3 regions of the Arthrobacter sp. zg-Y1110 genome follow, and region 3 is predicted to be linked to each of the others. Evidence: riboswitches for the same ligand, from Rfam matches in the RefSeq annotation. Region 3 holds a riboswitch; each other region holds the start of a gene.
What was found. Region 3 has a riboswitch for S-adenosylmethionine ahead of N2K99_RS13620 (hypothetical protein). Riboswitches for the same ligand answer to the same signal wherever they lie in the genome.
Positions count from the first base shown of each region.

Region 1 (6,549 bases), 1.7 Mb from region 3:
AAGGAAGCGGACCGTGTGCGCAGCTATACGGCGCTGCGGACCGTAGGAACGGGACCCGACGACGCCGGGCACCTCCGGCTGCTGCTGAACGGGCGGCCGTATTTTCACGCGGGCCTGCTGGACCAGGGGTACTGGCCGGACGGGCTGTACACCGCGCCGTCGGACGAGGCCCTGGCCTCCGACATCCGTGCGGCGAAGGACCTGGGCTTCAACATGCTGCGCAAGCACATCAAGATCGAGCCCCTGCGCTGGTATTACCACGCAGACCGGCTGGGCATCCTCGTCTGGCAGGACCTGGTCAACGGCGGCACGACCTATAAACACTCCGTGGTCGCTGCCCCCGCGGTGGGTGCGGCGCACCGGGCCGACGACGACTACGCGGCCTTCGGGCGGGCCGACGAGCAGGGGAGGAAACAGTTCCTGGCCGAACTGCACGGCACGGTGGAGCTGCTGGACAATAGCCCCTCCATCGCGGTGTGGGTGCCGTTCAATGAAGGATGGGGCCAGTTCGATGCCAATGCCGTCGCCGAACTGCTGCGGAGCCTGGACCCGACCCGGACCATCGACCACGCCAGCGGCTGGCATGACCAGGGCGGGGGAGACCTCAAAAGCGTGCACGTCTACTTTGTGCCCTTCCGGCTGCGGAAGGGCTGGCTGGCCGGCGGCCGTGCAGTGGTGCTGTCCGAATACGGCGGGTACAGCCTGCGGATCCCCGGGCACACCTTCAACAACAAGGAGTTCGGTTACCGGCGGTTCCGGTCCCGGAGTGCCCTGGCCCGCGCCTACGAGCGGCTGCACCGGCGGCAGATTGAACCTGCGGTTGCCGGCGGGCTGGCCGCCACGGTCTACACCCAGCTCACCGACGTCGAGGACGAGGTCAACGGGCTGCTTACCTATGACCGCCGGGTGGTAAAGCTCGACGCCGAGCTGGTGCGGGGGATCAATGCGGGGCTTCGCCGGGCTGCCGGGGGCTGACCCGTCTTGCTGCGGGTTTGCCTCGTTTTGTCCGGATCCCTGCAGATTGTCCGATTCCCTGCACCGCGCGGCGCAGGGATTGCCACAAACCGCAGGGATTCGGACAATCCGGAGGGAATCAGTGGCGTCGGGCGCGGGGGAGACCCGCGCGGAGCAAGCGCTGTACCAAGGACTCAGGGTGCTGGGGCTCTCTTGAGATGTCGTCCCAGGACCAGCGTATAAAACTGACCCCCGTTGCGCGGAGGGCATCTTCACGCCGTTTCTCCTGACGCAGCGTGTCCCACGAAGGGGCAAGGGCTGCATCGCCCCGACCGTATTTCACTGCGCCGTCGAATTCCCCAACGAGCCTCTGCTCGCGCCAATAAAAGTCGACGCGGAAGCGGCCGGCGGACGTGTTGAACTGTTGCTGGAGTTCCGGCGGAAGGAAACGGTGCCGGTGAATCACTGCCCGGGAGTAGGACTCACCCGCCGATTCGGAATGTGGATCGGCGAAGTCGACAACCCGCTGAGCTCGGAGCTGCTTAACCTGACCGGGCAGGTTCCCGGCTGTTTCCCGCAGGCGGTCCTTTGCCAGGGGAGGCAAACCACGAACGGTATCCGGCCGTAGCACGTGGTCCATGGCCGGAACTGCGTGCTCGAAAGGGAGATAGGCAGCCATGTCCAGGACGGTCTGCGCCCGGGACGTCAGGGCCACCTCATCCAAGGTGGTGACCGGTTCCAACAGCTGACGCTCCACCCAGCGGAGCCCACCACGGCGCTGGCCATGAGTGGGAGGTACGGCCAACAGCAGAACCTCAGCAGAGTGTCCAATGACGGGCAGCCCCCACATGACGGCAGCAGATTGCTGGATAAGGATGCGCTGACCGTGTCCCTGTTCCACGGCCGCCCGGATCCGCACCCGTTGCTGTTCCCAGGGAGAAAGATGCTGCCACTCATCCGCCTTCATGTAGGCACCATGACGGACGCGAATCAGCTGACCGGACCGGCAGCTCGAGGCTAAGGCACGGCGGTCAGCACCGTGGGCCTCCGCATCGGCTGTGAAAATGAGCTCCGGATCCATGAACTCAAAGGTGGATGGGTAACAGCGGACCCGCGAGGGTATGCCCCCCTATTGTGGAAAACCCTCGGGCGCCTCGGTCTGGCGAAGCCCTGCGGTTTGTCGCGATGCCTGCGGTTTGTGGAGCCCCATCGGCGTGGCGAAGCCCTGCGGTTTGTCGCGATCCCTGCGGTTTGTGGAGCCCCATCGGCGTGGCAATGCCCTGCGGTTTGTCGCGATCCCTGCGGTTTGTGACAATTCCTGCGCCGCGCGGTGCAGGAATCCGGACATACCGCAGGGATCCGGACACAGCGCAGGGACAGACCGCAGGGATCCGGACACAGCGCAGGGACAGACCGCAGGGGTTCGGACTCAGTGCGGGGACAAACCGCAGGGAACCGGACATACCGCAGGGGGTCCGGGCACCGTGCGGGCACATTTTGGGGAAAAGGCTGCCGGTTTGGGAAATTCCTGCCACGGCGCAGCGCAGGGATTTCCCGAACCGGCAGGAAAACCCCAAAACGGCAGCAGAAGCAGCAGAAACCCAGTGCTAGATCTCTACAGGACCGTTCGCGGTGTCGAAGGTGACGGACATGATGCCCGGGGTGCCGGCCGGGGCAATCCACGTGACATCCACGTTCTCCAGCGGCTTCTCCACGGGATGGCCCAGCCAGTCAGTGACGCGTGCGGCGGACCCGGCAATGGTCAGGGACTTCAGCTTCACCGAACCGGGCATTCCCGGAATGGCGTTGGAGGGGTGCAGCTCCGCTGTGCCGTCGTCCCAGCGGAGCAGGTAGGGCACCTGCGGATCGGCAATCAAGCCGTTGATGCCGATCTGCCGCCAGGTCAGCTCCTGGCCGTCGGGGAACTTGCGGTTGCCCGGGACGGACTGCCGGCCGAGGCGTTCCTCGAAGGGCGAGAGATCGTCAACGGCAACACACCAACCCATCCAGCCGCCGCCGCATTCGGAGCGCTGGCGCACGGCCTGGCCGAACGGCGCCTTGTCCGACGCCGGGTGGTTCAGGACCTCCACCACCTCGACGTACTGGTTGTTGGCGAGGGGCAGGATCATATTGCGGGTACCGAATCGGGGGTGGACGCCACCCTTCACGAAATCGGCGCCGAGAGCAGCAGCAATCCTCTCGGTAGTGGCCAAAAGACCGTCAGGTTCACAGGCATAAGAAACATGGTCCAAGCGCATGCGGCCCATTGTGACACGTTGTGATACCCGTCTCGACCAAGGAAAGCCTAAGTGCGGAATGTTCCCCGACGCAGTACCGGATTACAGCCAAAAGGCTCCCGCATTTCACGGTGCGTCACAGAGGTTGCGCGACGGCGGCATATCGGTTTCCATAGGTGCAGGTCATGAGTGCCAGCAGATAGCCCCGGCTTGCTGGCCGGCAACCCTCCAACCGCGGTGGGGTGCCCCGGGTGAAGACCTGGCCGTACGCCAAACGGGCGTCCGGCAAGCGCGGGTCCCACGACCCCACCGGACATCCGGCGTACCCGGATGCACCCCGGCGGCGTTGTGCGGCCCCTGGTTTGAGGGAGCATCATGAGTGCAGACTGGTCATTTGAAACCCGCCAGATCCATGTAGGCCAGGAGCCCGACGCCGTCACCGGCGCTCGTGCCCTGCCGATCTACCAGACGACATCCTTCGTTTTTCCGAGTGCAGAGGCCGCTGCGAACCGGTTTGCCCTGGCCGAACTGGAACCGATCTACACCCGGATCGGCAACCCTACCCAGGAAGCGGTGGAAAACCGGATCGCCTCCCTTGAGGGCGGCGTCGGCGCCCTGCTGCTGGCGTCCGGGCAGGCGGCCGAAACCTTCGCGCTGCTGAACCTGGCGCAGGCCGGTGACCATGTGGTCGCCAGCCCCAGCCTCTACGGCGGGACCTACAACCTGCTGAAGCACACCCTGAAGCGGTTCGGCATCGAAACCACCTTCGTGCAGGACCCGGACAACCTGGACCACTGGCGCGATGCCGTCCGGCCCAATACCAAGGCCTTCTTCGGCGAGGTGGTCTCCAATCCCCGCCAGGATGTCCTGGACCTGGAAGGCATCAGCGCCGTGGCCCACGAGGCGGGCGTGCCGCTGATCGTGGACAACACGCTGTCGACGCCGTACCTGATCCGTCCGATCGAATGGGGAGCCGACATAGTGGTCCACTCGGCCACGAAGTACCTCGGCGGGCACGGGACGGCCATTGCCGGCGTCATCGTCGATTCGGGCAACTTCGACTTCGCCGCGGATCCGGAGAAGTTCCCCGGGTTCAATACCCCGGACGAAAGCTACAACGGGCTCGTCTACGCCCGGGACCTCGGCGTCAACGGGGCCCTCGGGGCGAACCTGGCTTTCATCCTGAAGGCGCGGGTGCAGCTGCTGCGGGACCTCGGGTCCGCAGTGTCGCCGTTCAACGCGTTCCTGATTGCCCAGGGACTGGAAACGCTGAGCCTGCGGCTGGAGCGGCACGTATCCAACGCCGTCGCCGTAGCGAACTGGCTGGAAGGCCACGACGACGTCGTGTCGGTTGCGTACGCGGGCCTGGAGTCCAGTCCGTGGTTTGAGCGTGGCCGCAAATACGGGCCGCGCGGCACCGGCGCCATTGTGTCCTTCGAGATCGAGGGCGGCATCGACGCCGGCAAGCGCTTTGTGGACGGACTGGAGCTGCACTCACATGTGGCCAATGTCGGAGACGTCCGTTCCCTGGTGATCCACCCGGCGTCGACCACCCACAGCCAACTGGGTGCCGAAGCACAGCTCGCCGCAGGGGTCAGCCCCGGACTGGTGCGTCTCTCGGTCGGCATCGAGCACATCGACGACATCCTCGCGGACCTTGACGCAGGGTTCCGGGCCGCCAAGGGAGCATAGCGCCCGTGTCACGGCACCCGGCACCCCGGCACGAGCCGCTGACGGTGCCCCCGCTGCAGCACCCCTCCAATCAGGATGGGGTGCTGCAGTACGCCTCCATCGGCGGACTGGAGCTGGAAACCGGAGGGTACCTGCCCGACGTCGTCCTGGCCTACGAGACGTGGGGGCAGCTGGACCCGGACGCCGGCAACGCCGTGCTGGTCCCGCATGCGCTGACCGGCAGCACCCACGTAGCCCGCGGGAGCAGCACCGAACCGGGCTGGTGGGAGGAGCTGGTGGGCCCGGGCCGGACTGTGGACACTCGCCGGTACTTCGTGGTCTCGGTCAACATGCTGGGCGGTTGCTACGGCTCCACGGGACCTGCCTCGGCTGACCCGGACGGATTGCCGTGGGGCTCACGGTTTCCGTTCGTCACCGTCCGGGATTCGGTCCGGGCGGAGGCGCGGCTGGCGGACCGGCTGGGCATTGCACGGTGGCATGCCGTGCTGGGCGGTTCGCTCGGGGGAGCGCGGGCGCTGGAATGGGCGGTGACCGAACCGGACCGGGTGCGGCACTGCGGGGTGATCGCAGCCACCGCAGCCAGCACGGCCGAGCAGATCGCGTTTGCCCAGGCGCAGCTGGCCGCTATCCGGCTGGATCCGGATTTCAACGGAGGCGACTATTACAACGGCACGCCTCCGCTGGCCGGCCTCGGCCTGGCCCGCCGGATTGCGCACATCACCTACCGGTCCGAACCGGAACTGGAATACCGGTTCGGACGCAGTTCCCAGGCGTCCGAGGACCCTTTCGGCGCCGCCTACGCGGCCGGAAGGGGCCGGTACTCCGTGGAGAGCTACCTGGACCACCAGGCCCGGAAACTGGCCGACCGGTTCGATGCCAACAGCTATCTGGCGCTCACCGAAGCCCTGGTCAGCCACGACGTCGCCCGGGGCCGGGGAAGCCTGCGCGCGGCGCTCGCAGGCACGACGGCGGACTTCTTTATTGCCGCGGTGGAATCGGACCGGCTCTACTTTCCCCAGCAGTCGGCGGATCTGGCAGCGGCCCTGCCCCGGGGAACGCAGGTCCATCTCATTCGGGCACCCATCGGGCATGACGGTTTCCTGACCAGCGTCCGGGAGATTTCCGGCGCCTTGAAGCGGGAGGTGTTCGGGTAGGACGCTCAAGCGTCCGGGGCCTCCATCAGCCAAAACGCTGCTCCGGTGGGGTCGGCCAGCTGGACCATCCGGCCGAAGTCGGAATCCTCCGGCACGCTTAACACCGATCCGCCCAGCTGCTCCGCCTGCTCGGCCGCGGCGTCGATGTCCGCGTGGCCGAAGTAGATCTCCCAGTGGGAGGGGACGTCCTCCGGGAGTTCAGCGGCGGCATCCATCACCCCGGCCACCGGACGGCCGTTGCTTTGCAGCGTGGAGTAGCGGAACTCGTCGGTGTCTGACAGGACCTCTGTTTCCCAGCCGAACACGTTCCGGTAAAACGCCAGGGCCGCCGGATAGTCATTGGTCATGAGCTCGTACCAGACCGGTGCCCGGGTCTCATCGATCCGCGCGAATCCCCGGTGGCTATCCGGCTGCCAGACACCGATGGCCGCTCCGGTGGGGTCGCCAACCACTGCCACCGTGCCCTGGTCCAGGGCACGCGCCGGGTCCAGCATCACCTGCCCTCCGGCGGC
Region 1 covers NZ_CP104272.1:1,139,397-1,145,945, forward strand. Annotated here, with positions in the region: gene N2K99_RS05245 (glycoside hydrolase family 2 protein) at 1-975, shown strand, start outside; gene N2K99_RS05250 (endonuclease domain-containing protein) at 1,094-1,921, opposite strand; gene N2K99_RS05255 (VOC family protein) at 2,562-3,212, opposite strand; SAM riboswitch class IV at 3,373-3,489, shown strand; gene N2K99_RS05260 (bifunctional o-acetylhomoserine/o-acetylserine sulfhydrylase) at 3,567-4,883, shown strand; gene N2K99_RS05265 (homoserine O-acetyltransferase) at 4,922-6,037, shown strand; gene N2K99_RS05270 (VOC family protein) at 6,043-6,549, opposite strand, start outside.
Region 1: another riboswitch for S-adenosylmethionine. It lies ahead of N2K99_RS05260 (bifunctional o-acetylhomoserine/o-acetylserine sulfhydrylase); the one in region 3 lies ahead of N2K99_RS13620 (hypothetical protein).

Region 2 (6,549 bases), 670 kb from region 3:
GGCACGCCCGGGCCCGCCGTACGGTGCCGTTTTGTCCAGCCTATAGTGGGACGCGGTCCGAGAGAATAAACGCCCGGACGCCGCCCGCACCGAAAGGCACGCTATGCCCGCTCCCCACGAGATGACCGCCGTCGAACTCCGGGATGCCCTGGCCTCCGGCGGGCTCGGGGCGGAGGAAGCCACGGACCACTACCTGCGGCGCATCGACGAGCTCAACCCGGCATTGGGGGCCTTCCTCACGCCGACGCCGGAACTCGCCGTCGCCGAGGCGCGGGCTGCGGATGCACACCGTGCCCGTGGCGGAGAACTGGGCCTGCTGCACGGAATGCCGCTGGCGCACAAGGACCTCACCGATGTGGCCGGCGTGCGCACCACCATGGGCAGCACGGCCCTGGACCCGTGGATAGCCCGGGAGGACGCGCCCCTGCCGGCCGTCCTTCGCCGGGCCGGGGCGATCAGCCTCGGCAAGACCCAGGTCCCCGAATTCGGGCTCAGCAGTTACAGCGAAAACCGGGTGGGTCCGCCGGCGCGGAACCCGCGCGATCAGCGGCTCAGCCCCGGGGGATCCTCCGGCGGCAGCGCGGCCGCAGTCGCCGCCGGGCTGGTCCCCTTTGCGCCGGGTACCGACGGCGGCGGCTCGGTGCGCATCCCTGCGGCGGCTACGGGACTGGTGGGGCTGAAGCCCAACCGCGGGCGGATCCCGGCCGGTTCGGGGCAGCAGGACCTGGGGCAATTCGTGGTGGCCGGCCCGCTGGCCCGGAACGCGGCGGATGCGGCACTGCTGCTGGATGCGATGGTGGACGAACCCAATTACCGTGCCACCAGCGCGGCCCCCGCCACCGGAAGCTTCCTCGAGGCCGCGCTGCGGGCCGAGGGCAGGTTCCGGATCGGGATCAGCACGCGCTCACCCTTTGAATCCAGATTGGAGATCCGGCTTGATCCCGAGGCGGTACAGGCGCTCGACGCCGGTATCGCGGCCCTGACCGGTGCCGGCCACGATCTGCTGGACACGGACCTGGTTTATGACGAACGGTATCCGGACGCATTCCAGGTGGTGTGGACGGCCGGGCTGGCCACCGCCGTTCTGGCACCGGGCGGGGAAGAACGGCTGACCGACCTGGCCGCCGTCATGCGTCAACGCGCCCTTCGGCGCAGTGCCGCGGACCTGGTGGCCGCCGTCGACGTCCTCCGCGCCTTCGAGGCCGAGACCATCCGGCAGTACAGCGCCTACGACATGATCCTGACGCCTACCCTGGCAATGCCGCCACGGCCCCTCGGCTGGTACACCAGCGACGATGCCGGCGCCGGTGACCGGGCGGACGAGGATTACGCACGGCAGTGCCGGTACTCCCCTTTCACCTCCATGGTGAATGTCTGCGGGCTTCCCGCGATTACCCTGCCGGTGCTGGATACCGCGGACGGACTACCCATGGGGATCCAGCTGATCGGGCGGCCCGGTGCGGAAGCGGATCTGCTGGCCGTGGCGGCCCAGCTGGGGTACTGACCTAGAAGAGGCCTGCCAGCAGCCGGTCGGATTCCCGCTGTCCCTCGACATCGAAGGCACCGCCGGTAACGAGCAGCTCGTCCGCACCGGCGGAAGCCACCAGGTCCTCGAGCCTGCCGTGCACCTGTTCCACTGTTCCGTAGACAGAGGCCTCAAGGGTGGAGCGGACCAGGTCCTGCTGCCGTCCGGACAGTTCGGCGGCGCTGTGCGCTGCTGACAGGGCGGGGAACACCCCCTTGGTCCGGGAATCGGCCAGGGCATGCGCCTCGGGCAGCAGCAGTTCCCTTGCCTCTTCTTCACTGCCGGCCACGGCGACGTTGGCTGCCGCCAGCACATAGGGCCGGGGAAAACGGTCCGAGGGGCGGAAGGCGGAGCGGTACCGTTCCAGCGCGCCTGTCTGCCCGGCGCTGTTCTGCCGGAACAGCGCCGGGCCGCCGAGGACGACGCCCAGGCCGGCGCGTGCTGCTATTTCCACTCCTGCTCCGGTGGCAAGCACAAACACCGGCGTCCGTCCGCCGTCCTGCGGGCGGGCGGTGATCGGCGCGGTGCCGTCGAGATACGCGAGCAGTTCCGCCAGCTGCGCTTCGAATTCCTCTGCCTCGGCCGGTCCCGCGCGCAGTGCCTTCCGCACCGCCGGAGTGAAACCGAGGGAACGGCCCAGGCCAAGATCAATCCGGCCGGGATACAGGGCCTGCAGCGTCGCCGCCTGCTCGGCCACGACCAGCGGCTGGTGGTTCGGCAGCATCACGCCGCCGGAGCCGATCCGGATGTTTTTGGTGCGTGCCGCCAGGGCGGCCATCAGGACGGCGGGGGCCGAGCCGGCAATTCCGGCCACGGCGTGGTGCTCGGCAACCCAAAAGCGCCCGTAACCCAGCCGGTCTGCCGATCCGGCACGTGCAAGCACTGCATTGAGCGCATCCGACTCGGGAAACCCTTCGCGGGAGTTTGCACGGTCAAGGATCGAGACGGGAACGCTGAGGCTTGGCATACCCATGCCAACCCCCTGCCTGCTTAGGGAATTCCGCCGCAGCCGTGCAAATCCGCGCGTCATGCAGGCACGTAAGCATGTAACGCGGGCAAAATCATCCGTTTTTCATGTGACCTTCAACATACCTCAACGGAAAGCTGCCTAGTCTCCGGCGGTTTCTTTAAGTTCGGGCTGCTTGACCCCCGCGAGGGAGTGGGAATATTAACCTCGTGAGCCATACCCCCAGTACCTCAGGCGTACAAGAAGCGCGTAAAACCTTCTTCGGCCATCCCCGGATGTTGGCCAACCTCTTCAGCGTTGAGCTGTGGGAGCGATTCTCCTTCTACGGCATGCAGGGCATCCTGCTGTACTACATGTACTACAGCACCACCGACGGCGGCCTCGGCATCGACGAAGCCATTGCCGTCTCCCTGGTCGGCGCCTATGGCGGTGGCGTATACCTCTCCACCATCCTCGGTGCATGGCTGGCGGACCGCGTCTTCGGCGCAGAACGAGTGCTGTTCTACGCTGCCGCGCTGGTCATGCTGGGCCACATTTCCCTGGCCGTCCTGCCAGGCGCCGTCGGACTGGCCGCCGGCCTGATCCTGATCGCCCTGGGCTCCGGCGGTGTGAAGGCCAACGCGACATCGCTCGTCGGCACCCTGTACGACGAAAAGGACCAGCGCCGCGACGCCGGCTTCTCCATCTTCTACATGGGCATCAACATCGGTGCCCTGATCGGCCCGATCCTGACCGGCCTGGCCTGGACCGAATACGGATTCCACTACGGCTTCGGCCTGGCCGCCATCGGCATGGCCATCGGCCTGGTCCAGTACGGGTTGACCCGCAAGAACCTGCCCGAATCCGCCCACGAGGTAGCCAACCCGCTGCCGAAGCAGCAGTTCATGAAGGTCGGCCTCATCGCGGCTGCCGCACTGGTCGTCATCGTGCTGGCCGTTGTCTTCGAAGTGTTGACCGCCAAGAACCTCGCGGTGGTTATGGCGATCCTCGCCATCGTGGCCGCCGTCGCGTACTTCGTGATCATCCTCAGCAGCAAGAAGGTGAGCCAGGTGGAACGCCGCCGGGTGTACTCCTTCATGCCGCTGTTTATTGCCAGTGCTGCTTTCTGGGCCCTGTTCCAGCAGCAGTTCACGGTGGTCGCAATGTACGCGGATAGCTCGCTGAACCGCAGCATCTTCGGCTGGGAGATGCCGCCGAGCTGGGTGCAGTCCATCAACCCGGTCTTCATCATCATCTTCGCAGCCGTCTTCGCCGGCGTCTGGACCAAGATGGGCGACCGCCAGCCGTCCTCCCCGCTGAAGTTCGCCATGGGCCTGGCCGTTATGGGCCTCGCCTTCCTGGCCTTCATTCCGTTCTCCGGCGGCGCGCCGAACAGCACCCCGCTGCTGGCCATGGCCGGCATCCTGCTGCTGTTCACGTTTGCTGAACTGTTCCTGTCCCCGATCGGCCTGTCCGTGGCAACCAAGCTGGCCCCGGAAGTCTTCCGGACCCAGATGGTGGCACTGTTCTTCCTGTCGGTCTCCCTGGGCACCACCCTGGCGGGCTGGCTGGCACAGTTCTACGACCCGGCAACCGAAGTCAGCTACTTCACCTTCAGCGGCGTTACCGCGATCGTCCTGGGCATTGCCCTGGCTGCGGCTACGCCGGGCATCAAGAAGCTCATGGGCGGCGTGCGCTAGCAGGCAGGCAGGCACCAAGCGTTTCAGTAAGGACGGCGGCACCGGAACACTCCGGTGCCGCCGTCCTTTTTGCCGTCCCGTTCCATACTTGGCTGCATCACTGCGGCATGGTTAGGATGGGTCCCAGCTTCAGGAGACACGGCCGCCAAGCTCCGACTTGGCCGTGCACCAACCCCATGCTTCACGGGTGGTTCGGATGACGAAGCGGCCTGCACCGCCTTTTGGGCATCCGGTGCGGGCAAGAGCACAGATTCCTAAAGGATCACTGCCATGCGCAAAAGCACTGACCGTATTTTGACCACCCACGCCGGTTCCCTCCCCAGGACCCCTGAACTGCTTGCCGCAAACGCGGCCCGTGAAACCGACCCCGCGGATACGGAGGGCTACGCCGAACTCCTGCAGGCCGCCGTCGCCGACCTCGTGCGGCGCCAGCGCCAGGCGGGCATCGACATCCCCAACGACGGCGAATACGGGCATGCGATGTCCGCGAACGTCGACTACGGGGCCTGGTGGTCCTATTCGTTTGCCCGGCTTGGCGGCCTGAGCGTTGCCGAAACGGGGATCTGGAACATGGAACCGCACCGCTCCGAGCCCGGCAACGTTGTCCTCACCAGTTTCGGGGACCGCCGCGACCGGCAGCGCTTCGCCGATGCCTACACCGACCCAACCTCCGGCATCACCACCGGGGCGCAGAAGGTCTTTCCCAAGGTCACGGGTCCGGTGGAATACACGGGGTACGACGCCGTGGCCAGCGACATTGCCAACCTCAAGTCCGGTTTGGCCGAGGCAGGTTTGTCCGAGGGTTTCCTCGCCTCGCTCTCGCCCGGCTCCTGTTCGCGGATTACCAACGAGTACTACGCGACGGAGGAGGAGTTCATCTACGCCTGCGCGGATGCCATGCGGGAGGAATACCTTGCCATCGTGGACGCCGGGCTGATCGTCCAGATCGATGATCCGTCGATTGCCGAGAACTGGGACCAGATCAACCCCGAGCCGTCGGTGGCGGACTACCTCAAGTTCACGCAGATCCGGGTCGAAGCCCTGAACTATGCCCTGCGCGGCCTGCCCGAGGAACAGGTCCGCTTCCACCTGTGCTGGGGTTCCTGGCACGGGCCGCACACTACGGACATCGAGTTCCGCCACCTGGTGGACACCCTGCTGCAGATTAACGCCGGAGGCTACAGCTTCGAGGCAGGCAACGTGCGGCATGAGCACGAATGGCGGGTCTGGGAAGATACCAAGCTGCCGGACGGGAAGGTCCTCATTCCCGGCGTGGTCTCCCATGCCACCAACGTGGTGGAACATCCGGAACTGGTGGCGGACCGGATTGAACGCTTCGCCCGGCTGGTGGGTCGCGAGAACGTCATTGCGTCCACCGACTGCGGGCTGGGCGGCCGGGTGCATCCCCAGATCGCGGCGGCCAAGCTGGAGACGCTCGGAGAAGGTGCCCGGCTGGCCAGCGCCCGGCTCTGGTAGGCAGGCACGCAGGGACTGAACAAGGAAAAGGGCCACTGACCGGTGCGAAGGTGCGGCGGGCGGAACCGGCATCCCGCCCGCCGCACCCTTGCCCGTCGCCTTAGCCGTCCAGTCCGGCGCTGACCAGCGCCAGCATGCCGCTTACTGCCGCCAGGGCACCGAGTGCACAGACGGAATTGAACGCGTCCGCTCCGGCCTGCCGCCGGTCCCGCCCGAAGAGGATCCCCGCCGCGGCCCAGGCCGCCGCGAAAGCCAAAGCCGGCAACGGTCCGCTGGCAAAACCCGCGGCGGTTTCCGCCCAGGCCGGCAGTGCGAACGCCGAGCGCTGCGTCCAGAAAAACCAGAACACCGGTGCGGCGCACAGGTAGAGCACGTTGAAGAAAACCATCATGGCCCGGGCGCCGCGGCGCAGGCCGTCGTGCGGCAATGCTCGCTGCGGCGGCACGGAACTACTCGAAGTGGCCATCAGCTTCCTTCCCCCGCCGCACCCGCGGCTTCGGCTAGAAGCATACGGCTGTCCCTGCGTTTCTACGTGTACGGCGCGTCTGCCGCCGACTGCGTTTCTTTGGCATGCTTAGGGGTATGTCTAATCGTGCCGGCCAACGCGCCGAACCTTCCGACCTTGTAGATCTCACCGCGCTCTTGGACGCCTATTACGACGTCGTACCGGATCCGTCCAACGTTGCCCAGCGCGTGGCCTTCGGCACCTCCGGGCACCGCGGCTCCTCCCTCAACGGCGCCTTCAATGAGCAGCACATCGCCGCCATCACCCAGGCCATCGTGGAGTACCGCACATCCGCAGGCATCACCGGGCCGCTGTTCATGGGCAAGGACACGCACGCCCTGTCCGAACCGGCGCAGAACACCGCCCTGGAGGTCCTGGCCGCCAACGGCGTAAATGT
Region 2 covers NZ_CP104272.1:72,708-79,256, reverse strand. Annotated here, with positions in the region: gene N2K99_RS00380 (amidase) at 104-1,504, shown strand; gene N2K99_RS00375 (MsnO8 family LLM class oxidoreductase) at 1,506-2,498, opposite strand; gene N2K99_RS00370 (peptide MFS transporter) at 2,768-4,171, shown strand; SAM riboswitch class IV at 4,299-4,422, shown strand; gene N2K99_RS00365 (cobalamin-independent methionine synthase II family protein) at 4,442-5,647, shown strand; gene N2K99_RS00360 (hypothetical protein) at 5,748-6,113, opposite strand; gene pgm (phosphoglucomutase (alpha-D-glucose-1,6-bisphosphate-dependent)) at 6,230-6,549, shown strand, end outside.
Region 2: another riboswitch for S-adenosylmethionine. It lies ahead of N2K99_RS00365 (cobalamin-independent methionine synthase II family protein); the one in region 3 lies ahead of N2K99_RS13620 (hypothetical protein).

Region 3 (6,549 bases):
GGTTATGGGGGCAACCTATGACCCGGCGAACCGCAGCTATTTCGTGGGCCTGATGCTGCTTGCGGCTTTTGCCGCCGTCGCCCTGCTGCTGACGTTCACGGTGCGCAACGGCGGCAGGGTGGACACTCGCTCCGGTGCCTCCTGACCCTTGGCCTCCGGATACCGGCGGGTAGAGTCGGAGCATGGGTGCAACTGAACTGATTCTGGTCCGTCACGGTGAATCCGCCGGCAACGTGGCCGCTACCCGCGCCGGCCGCGAGGGCGCCGAACGTATTGACCTTCCCTGGCGGGACCCCGACGTCCCGCTCAGCTCCGACGGCGAGGAGCAGGCTGCAGCGCTTGGCCGCTGGATTGCCGGGCTTCCCGCCGATGAGCTGCCCGAGTCCGTCTGGTGTTCGCCCTACCTGCGGGCCCGGCAGACAGCGGAACTGGCGGGGCTGGCCGGCCTCACCGGCGTCATGCGGATTGACGAGCGCCTGCGGGACCGGGAACTGGGGATCCTGGACCTGCTGACCTCCGCCGGCGTCGCAGCGCGCTATCCCGAGGAAGCCGAACGACGGTCCTGGCTGGGGAAATTCGCCTACCGTCCGCCGGGCGGCGAGTCCTGGGCCGACGTCGCGCTGCGGCTGCGTTCGGTGTTCCGGGACCTTGACGACGAGGAAGACGGCAAGCGTGTGGCAGTGGTCTGCCACGACGCCGTGATCCTGCTGATCCGCTACGTTTTGGAACGGATGAGCGAGCAGGAACTGCTGGACACCGCCGCCGCCAACAGCGTGCGGAACGGCTCAGTGACCCGGCTGGTGCGCCCCGCCGGCACCGGGCCCTGGAAGCTGCACACCTTCAACAGCGTGCTCCACCTGCAGGACAGTGGAGCACCGGTAACCGAACATGCAGGAGAAACTGATGACATCCACCCCCGCTGAGCTTGTTACCCCCGCGCTGCTGCGCGGCTGGCGGCTTTCCACCGAGGCCTCCGGCAAGGAGGACCGCGGCACCGTGCTGGTGGTCGGCGGAGCCCGGAGCACTCCGGGAGCGGTGATGCTGACCGGGCTTGCCGGGCTGCGGGTCGGCGCAGGCCGCCTGACCATGGGGTTGGCGGAATCGGCAGCGATCGCCGTCGCCGTGGCCATCCCCGAATCCGGGGTGGTGGGACTGCCGGAGGAAGACGGCGGGATTGACGGCGCTGCGGCAGGCAAGGTGCTCGAATCCGATCTTTCGACGGCGTCGGCAGTGGTAATCGGTCCCGGCCTGGACGACGCCGAGCAGGCCGCAGCGCTCCTGCAGTCAGTGGTTCCTCTGCTCGGGAAAAAGACGCAGGTGGTACTGGACGCCTTTGCCCTGGGAGTGCTGCCCGGGCTGCCGGAACTTTACGACACCCTGGCCGGCAGGCTGGTCCTGACCCCGAACGGTGCAGAAATCCTGCGTCTCCTCGAGGACGAGGATGCCGACGAAGACTCTCTGGACCTGCCGAAAGCCTCGCTGGAGGTGGCACGGAAATACTCCGCGGTGGTCAGCGCGCACAACGTCATTACCGCGCCTGACGGAAGGAGCTGGGAAGTGCCGGCCGGGAACTCGGGCCTGGGTACTTCCGGGTCCGGGGATGTCCTTGCCGGTGCGGTGGGAGGGTTCCTGGCCCGCGGTGCGACGCCGGAACAGGCAGCGTGCTGGGGCACCTATCTGCACGCGGTGAGCGGGGACCGGCTCTCCGCCTCGCGGGGACCGCTCAGCTTCCTGGCACGGGAACTGCTCGAGGCCATGCCGCCGGTGATCGCGGAGTTGAGCTAGCGAGGGCTGTATCCCGGCGGAACGGCCCATATCCTGAGGTAATGACAGCGAACGAATACCGGACCGGCCCTCCGGGGCGACCTGCGGCCCAAATTCCGTGGCTTTCCTACCGTTTCACCCGCCGTGACGCCGTGGCAGCAGGTTTCTACGTGTTGTTCCTGCTGGTCCTGAGCTTTGCGCCCGGACTCGTTATGCCTGTCCTGGTGATGCTGGTTCCGGATCCGGTTGCAGCTGCCTACGTCCTGAACCTGGCGTTTTACGGGGTTGCCGGCCTCTTGGCTTTCCTCGCGGCCCGGCCCTACGTGGTGCGCGAAGCCAAGATCCTGGCCACTCGGCCGGTGCTGTCCCTGTCCCTGATTCCTGGCGGCGTCATCGCCATGCTTATTGTCACCATGATCGGGGCGTTGCTGAGCGGGCAGGTCGAAACGGCGGTAAACCAGGAAGCCGTAGAGGGATTTGTGGGGTCCGTTTCGCCGTGGCTGGTGGTGCCGCTGCTGGTGGTGCTGGCGCCCTTTGTCGAGGAGTACATTTTCCGGCACCTGCTGATCGGCAAGCTCAGCCGCTACTGGAATCTCTGGGGCTGCTGCATCCTGTCGGTCCTGTTGTTCGCCTCGATCCACATTGTGGGCAAGGAATCCCTGTCCCTCCCGGTGCTGATGCCCTACCTGGCGATGGGTGCCACCCTTGTGGGCATCTACGTCTGGGCCGGAAACAACTTCATGCTTTCCTACGGTGTGCACGCCGCCAAAAACCTGCTGGGCGTCATCCTCATCTACAGCGTGCCGCCGGAGCTGCTGCAGCAGTAGCTGCCGTCTGCCTTCTGGACAGCTAACGCCGGGGTCCGTGGCTGGCCTCGTAGCGGAGGGCACGCACCCCGCCGTTCCACTGCGACCGGTTTCCTCCGTGTAGCTTGCTCTGCCCCGTTATCCGTTGGGATCCCGGGGCAGAGCCGAACGGCTAGGACCCGGCCTTTTCGACCCGCTCAGTTTCCGGGGCCCGAACCAGGGAGCCGTTGCATGGAACCACCCGCTCCGGCCGGGCCAAGTAGAAAAAAGAACTCCGGGCATCCGAATCGAATCCGCCGGGCACCATCAGTGTGGAATAGCGCTGGCACCACTGCGGGGTGTCGACGGCGGCCGCGAGCGCAGTGGCGACGGCCGGAACGTTGTGGAACCACATCAGGTGCTGGGTTCCGTCGGACACCAGATAGATGAGGTCCAGCTGCGGATCGGCCGTGACTTCGACGTCCGACCACTGCTCCCAGCCCTCGAGGCGGCGGCGATGGATCCAATGGATGTTGTGCCCGGGGGCGAAGCCGCTGCAGTTGCTGAGACCGGATTTGCTGACACTGGAAATGCTCACAGTGGGTTCCTTTGCAGGTTGTCCTTGCCTGCGACGGATGACGCAAGCCGCTTCGTCATCCGAACCACCCGCCGAACAGTGGGGTTGGTGTGGGGCCAGTCGGAGCTTTTGTGCCCGGTAAACCGGGCGAAGGCCACATCTCGTGAAGCTGAAAACTACTGTAGCTGAGGCCACTGACATTTCGACAGAGGACCGTTTCCGGGGGTGCGGTTGTGCGCGTTCCGGTGGGTGCGCCGGGCGGTGCGATGGGGGTACGTTCCGGTGGGTGCGCCGGGCGGACCGGAACGGCGGCAACGAAAATCCCTGCTCGCAGAGCTCGCAAGGATTATTAAAGCCGCCTAACCCGGCCCGTCCGGCGCCTACGTTTCGCACCTCACCTGCCATCAACCCCGGGAGACCGCTGGACGAACATCCTCACGCTCGCCGCCGCAGGAGCTGGGGTCAGAACCCGCCACCGGAGACACTGGGGCCACATCCCGCCACCGGAGACACTGGGGAGCTGGGGTCCATGCGCCGCCGGAAGGTGACACCACACGCCGCCGCCGGAGGGGCTGGAGGAAGGCGGCTTTAATATTTCCCGCGAGCTCTGCGAGCGGGGAATTTCGTTGCCGCCGTTCCAGCCCCGCAGGGGGCGGACGCAGGGGACGAACTCTAGGGGGACCGCCCGCAGGGGACGAACTCTAGGGGGACCGCCCGCAGGGGGCGGGCGAACTCTAGGGGGACCGCCCGCAGGGGGGCGGGTCCGGCCCCAGGGACGAGACTTACCGCCAGCCGGCCCCCGGGGCCACAAGCTTGACGATGCTCTCCAGCAGATGTGCATTGTACTCCACGCCCAGCTGGTTCGGCACGGTCACCAGGACGGTATCGGCCTCCTGCACCGCGGCGTCCGCGGCCAGCTCTGCGGCAATGACGTCCGGTTCCCCGATGTAGCTCTTCCCGAACCGGGCCAAGCCGCCGTCGAGGTGGCCCACCTGGTCCCGGCCTTCGGCCTGCGCCCGCAGCCCGAAGTAGTGCCGGTCCTGCCCGGTCACCAGCGGAATGATGCTGCGGCTGACGGACACCCGCGGGGTGCCCTGGTGTCCGGCGTCGGCCCAGGCCTTCCGGTACACCGCGATCTGCTCGGCCTGCAGCTGGTCGAACGGCACCCCGGTGTCCTCGGTCAGGAGCGTGGAGCTCATCAGGTTCATGCCCTGCTCGCCGGTCCACTTGGCGGTGGCCCGGGTCCCGGACCCCCACCAGATCCGCTCCGGCAGTCCGGGGGACAGCGGGTCAATGGCCATGGCTCCGGTGCTGCCGGTCATGGCCGGATCAGCCTGCGCCACCCCGGCGCCGGCAATGGCGGCACGGAACACTTCGGTGTGCTGCCGGGCCATTTCCGCGTCGGAGGAATCCGGGCCGGGAACGTAGCCGAAGGACTCATAACCGCGCAGGGCAGGCTCGGGGGATCCCCGGCTGATGCCGAGCTGCAGCCTGCCGCCGCTGATCAGGTCCGCCACTGCGGCGTCTTCTGCCATCGCCAGCGGATTCATGTAGCGCATGTCGATCACGCCCGTGCCCAGCTCGATCCGGCTGGTCCGTGCCGCCATGGCGGAGAGCATGGGGAAGGGGGCGGAGAACTGCGGGGCGAAGTGGTGCACCCGCATGTACGCGCCGTCGACGCCGATTTCCTCGGCGGCGACCGTCAGTTCAATCTGCTGCAGTATTGCGTCCTGCGCACTGGGAGTCATCGATCCCACGGCATTCCGGTAATGTCCGAAGGACAGGAATCCTATTTTCTTCATACAAGCTCCAGCGCCGGAAACGCCGGCAGTATTCCCGGTCACCTGCGCCGAACCAGTGAAAGGAAACAGCCCCAGTGCACATCACCATGGTCCCGGGCTATCAGGGCTCACCACCGGAGCAGTGGCAGAGCCGCTGGGAGGCGGAGCTGCCGGACGTCACCCGCATCGCGCCGTCGTCGTGGGATGAACCCGAGCTGGAGGACTGGATGGCGGCGCTGGACCGGGCCGCCGGCGCGCAGAACGGTCAGACGGTCCTGGTGGCACACAGCCTGGGCTGCCTGGCGGCGGTGGAATGGCTGCTGCGCAACCCCGACGGCGCCCACGGGGTGTTCCTGGTCAGCCCGCCCGATCCCGTTGCCGCTTCGTTTCCGCAGGCCGCAGGAACGTTCCGGTCTCCGCGGATGCAGGAACTGCCCGTGCCCGGCCTGCTGATTGCCAGCGAGAGCGATCCGTACTGTGCGCTGCCGGCCGCGCAAAGCATCGCCGCGGCCTGGAAGGTGCCCGTTATTGATGCCGGCGAGCTGGCCCACATCAACGAAAAGAGCGGGGTGGGCTACTGGGAGCAGGGCCGCGACCTGCTCACGGCCTTCACAGCAGGGCTGGGGGAACCGGCCGCAATCGGATAAGAATGGGCACATGGACCTTCCAGTGATGCCCCCGGTTGCCCCGATGCTGGCCAAATCCGTCAGCGCCCTGCCCCGCGGGGACTACTTGTACGAACCCAAATGGGACGGATTCCGGTCCATCATTTTCCGGGACGGCGACGACGTCGAGATCGGCTCCCGGAACGAGAAGCCAATGACGCGGTACTTCCCTGAAATCGTCGAAGCCCTCAAAGCGAACCTGCCCGAGAGGTGCGTGCTGGACGGCGAGATCGTCATGGTGGCTCCGGACGGCAAACGGCTGGACTTCGAACTGCTGCAGCAGCGGATTCATCCCGCCGCCAGCCGGGTGAAACTGCTCGCGGAGGAAACCCCCGCCCGATTTGTGGCCTTCGACCTGCTGGCCCTGGGCGACGTCGACTACCGGGACCGGCCGTTCTCCGAACGCCGGGAGGCCCTGGTCCAGGCGCTGAAAACGGCACAGGCACCGGTGTCCGTCACCGCCGCCACCGACGACGCCGACCAGGCGCAGGACTGGTTCGGCCGTTTTGAAGGTGCCGGCCTGGACGGCGTGGTGGCCAAACCGCTGGACGGCCCGTACGCGCCGAACAAGCGCACGATGGCCAAGCTCAAGCACGAACGCACTGCGGACTGTGTGCTCGCCGGCTACCGGGTGCACAAATCCGGCCCCGATCTGATCGGCTCCCTGCTGCTGGGGCTCTACAACGACGACGGCGTGTTGGTGAACGTGGGCGCAGCAAGTTCCTTCCCGATGGACCGCCGCCGGGAACTGTTCGAGGAACTCCAGCCGCTGGTCGCCGTCGAGGACGGACACCCCTGGGCCGAGGGGGAGCAGGAGAAGGGCACGCGCACCCCGCGCAACTCCGAGGGCAGCCGCTGGAGCGGGAAAAAGGACTTCTCTTTCGTACCGCTGCGCCCGGAACGGGTAGTGGAGGTGCGCTACGACCACATGGAGGGGGAGCGGTTCCGCCATGTGGCCCAGTTTTCCCGCTGGCGGC
Region 3 covers NZ_CP104272.1:2,910,464-2,917,012, reverse strand. Annotated here, with positions in the region: gene N2K99_RS13640 (MFS transporter) at 1-145, shown strand, start outside; gene N2K99_RS13635 (histidine phosphatase family protein) at 183-923, shown strand; gene N2K99_RS13630 (NAD(P)H-hydrate dehydratase) at 904-1,785, shown strand; gene N2K99_RS13625 (CPBP family intramembrane glutamic endopeptidase) at 1,827-2,591, shown strand; gene N2K99_RS13620 (hypothetical protein) at 2,743-3,147, opposite strand; SAM riboswitch class IV at 3,163-3,295, opposite strand; gene N2K99_RS13615 (LLM class flavin-dependent oxidoreductase) at 3,909-4,928, opposite strand; gene N2K99_RS13610 (alpha/beta hydrolase) at 5,003-5,554, shown strand; gene N2K99_RS13605 (ATP-dependent DNA ligase) at 5,565-6,549, shown strand, end outside.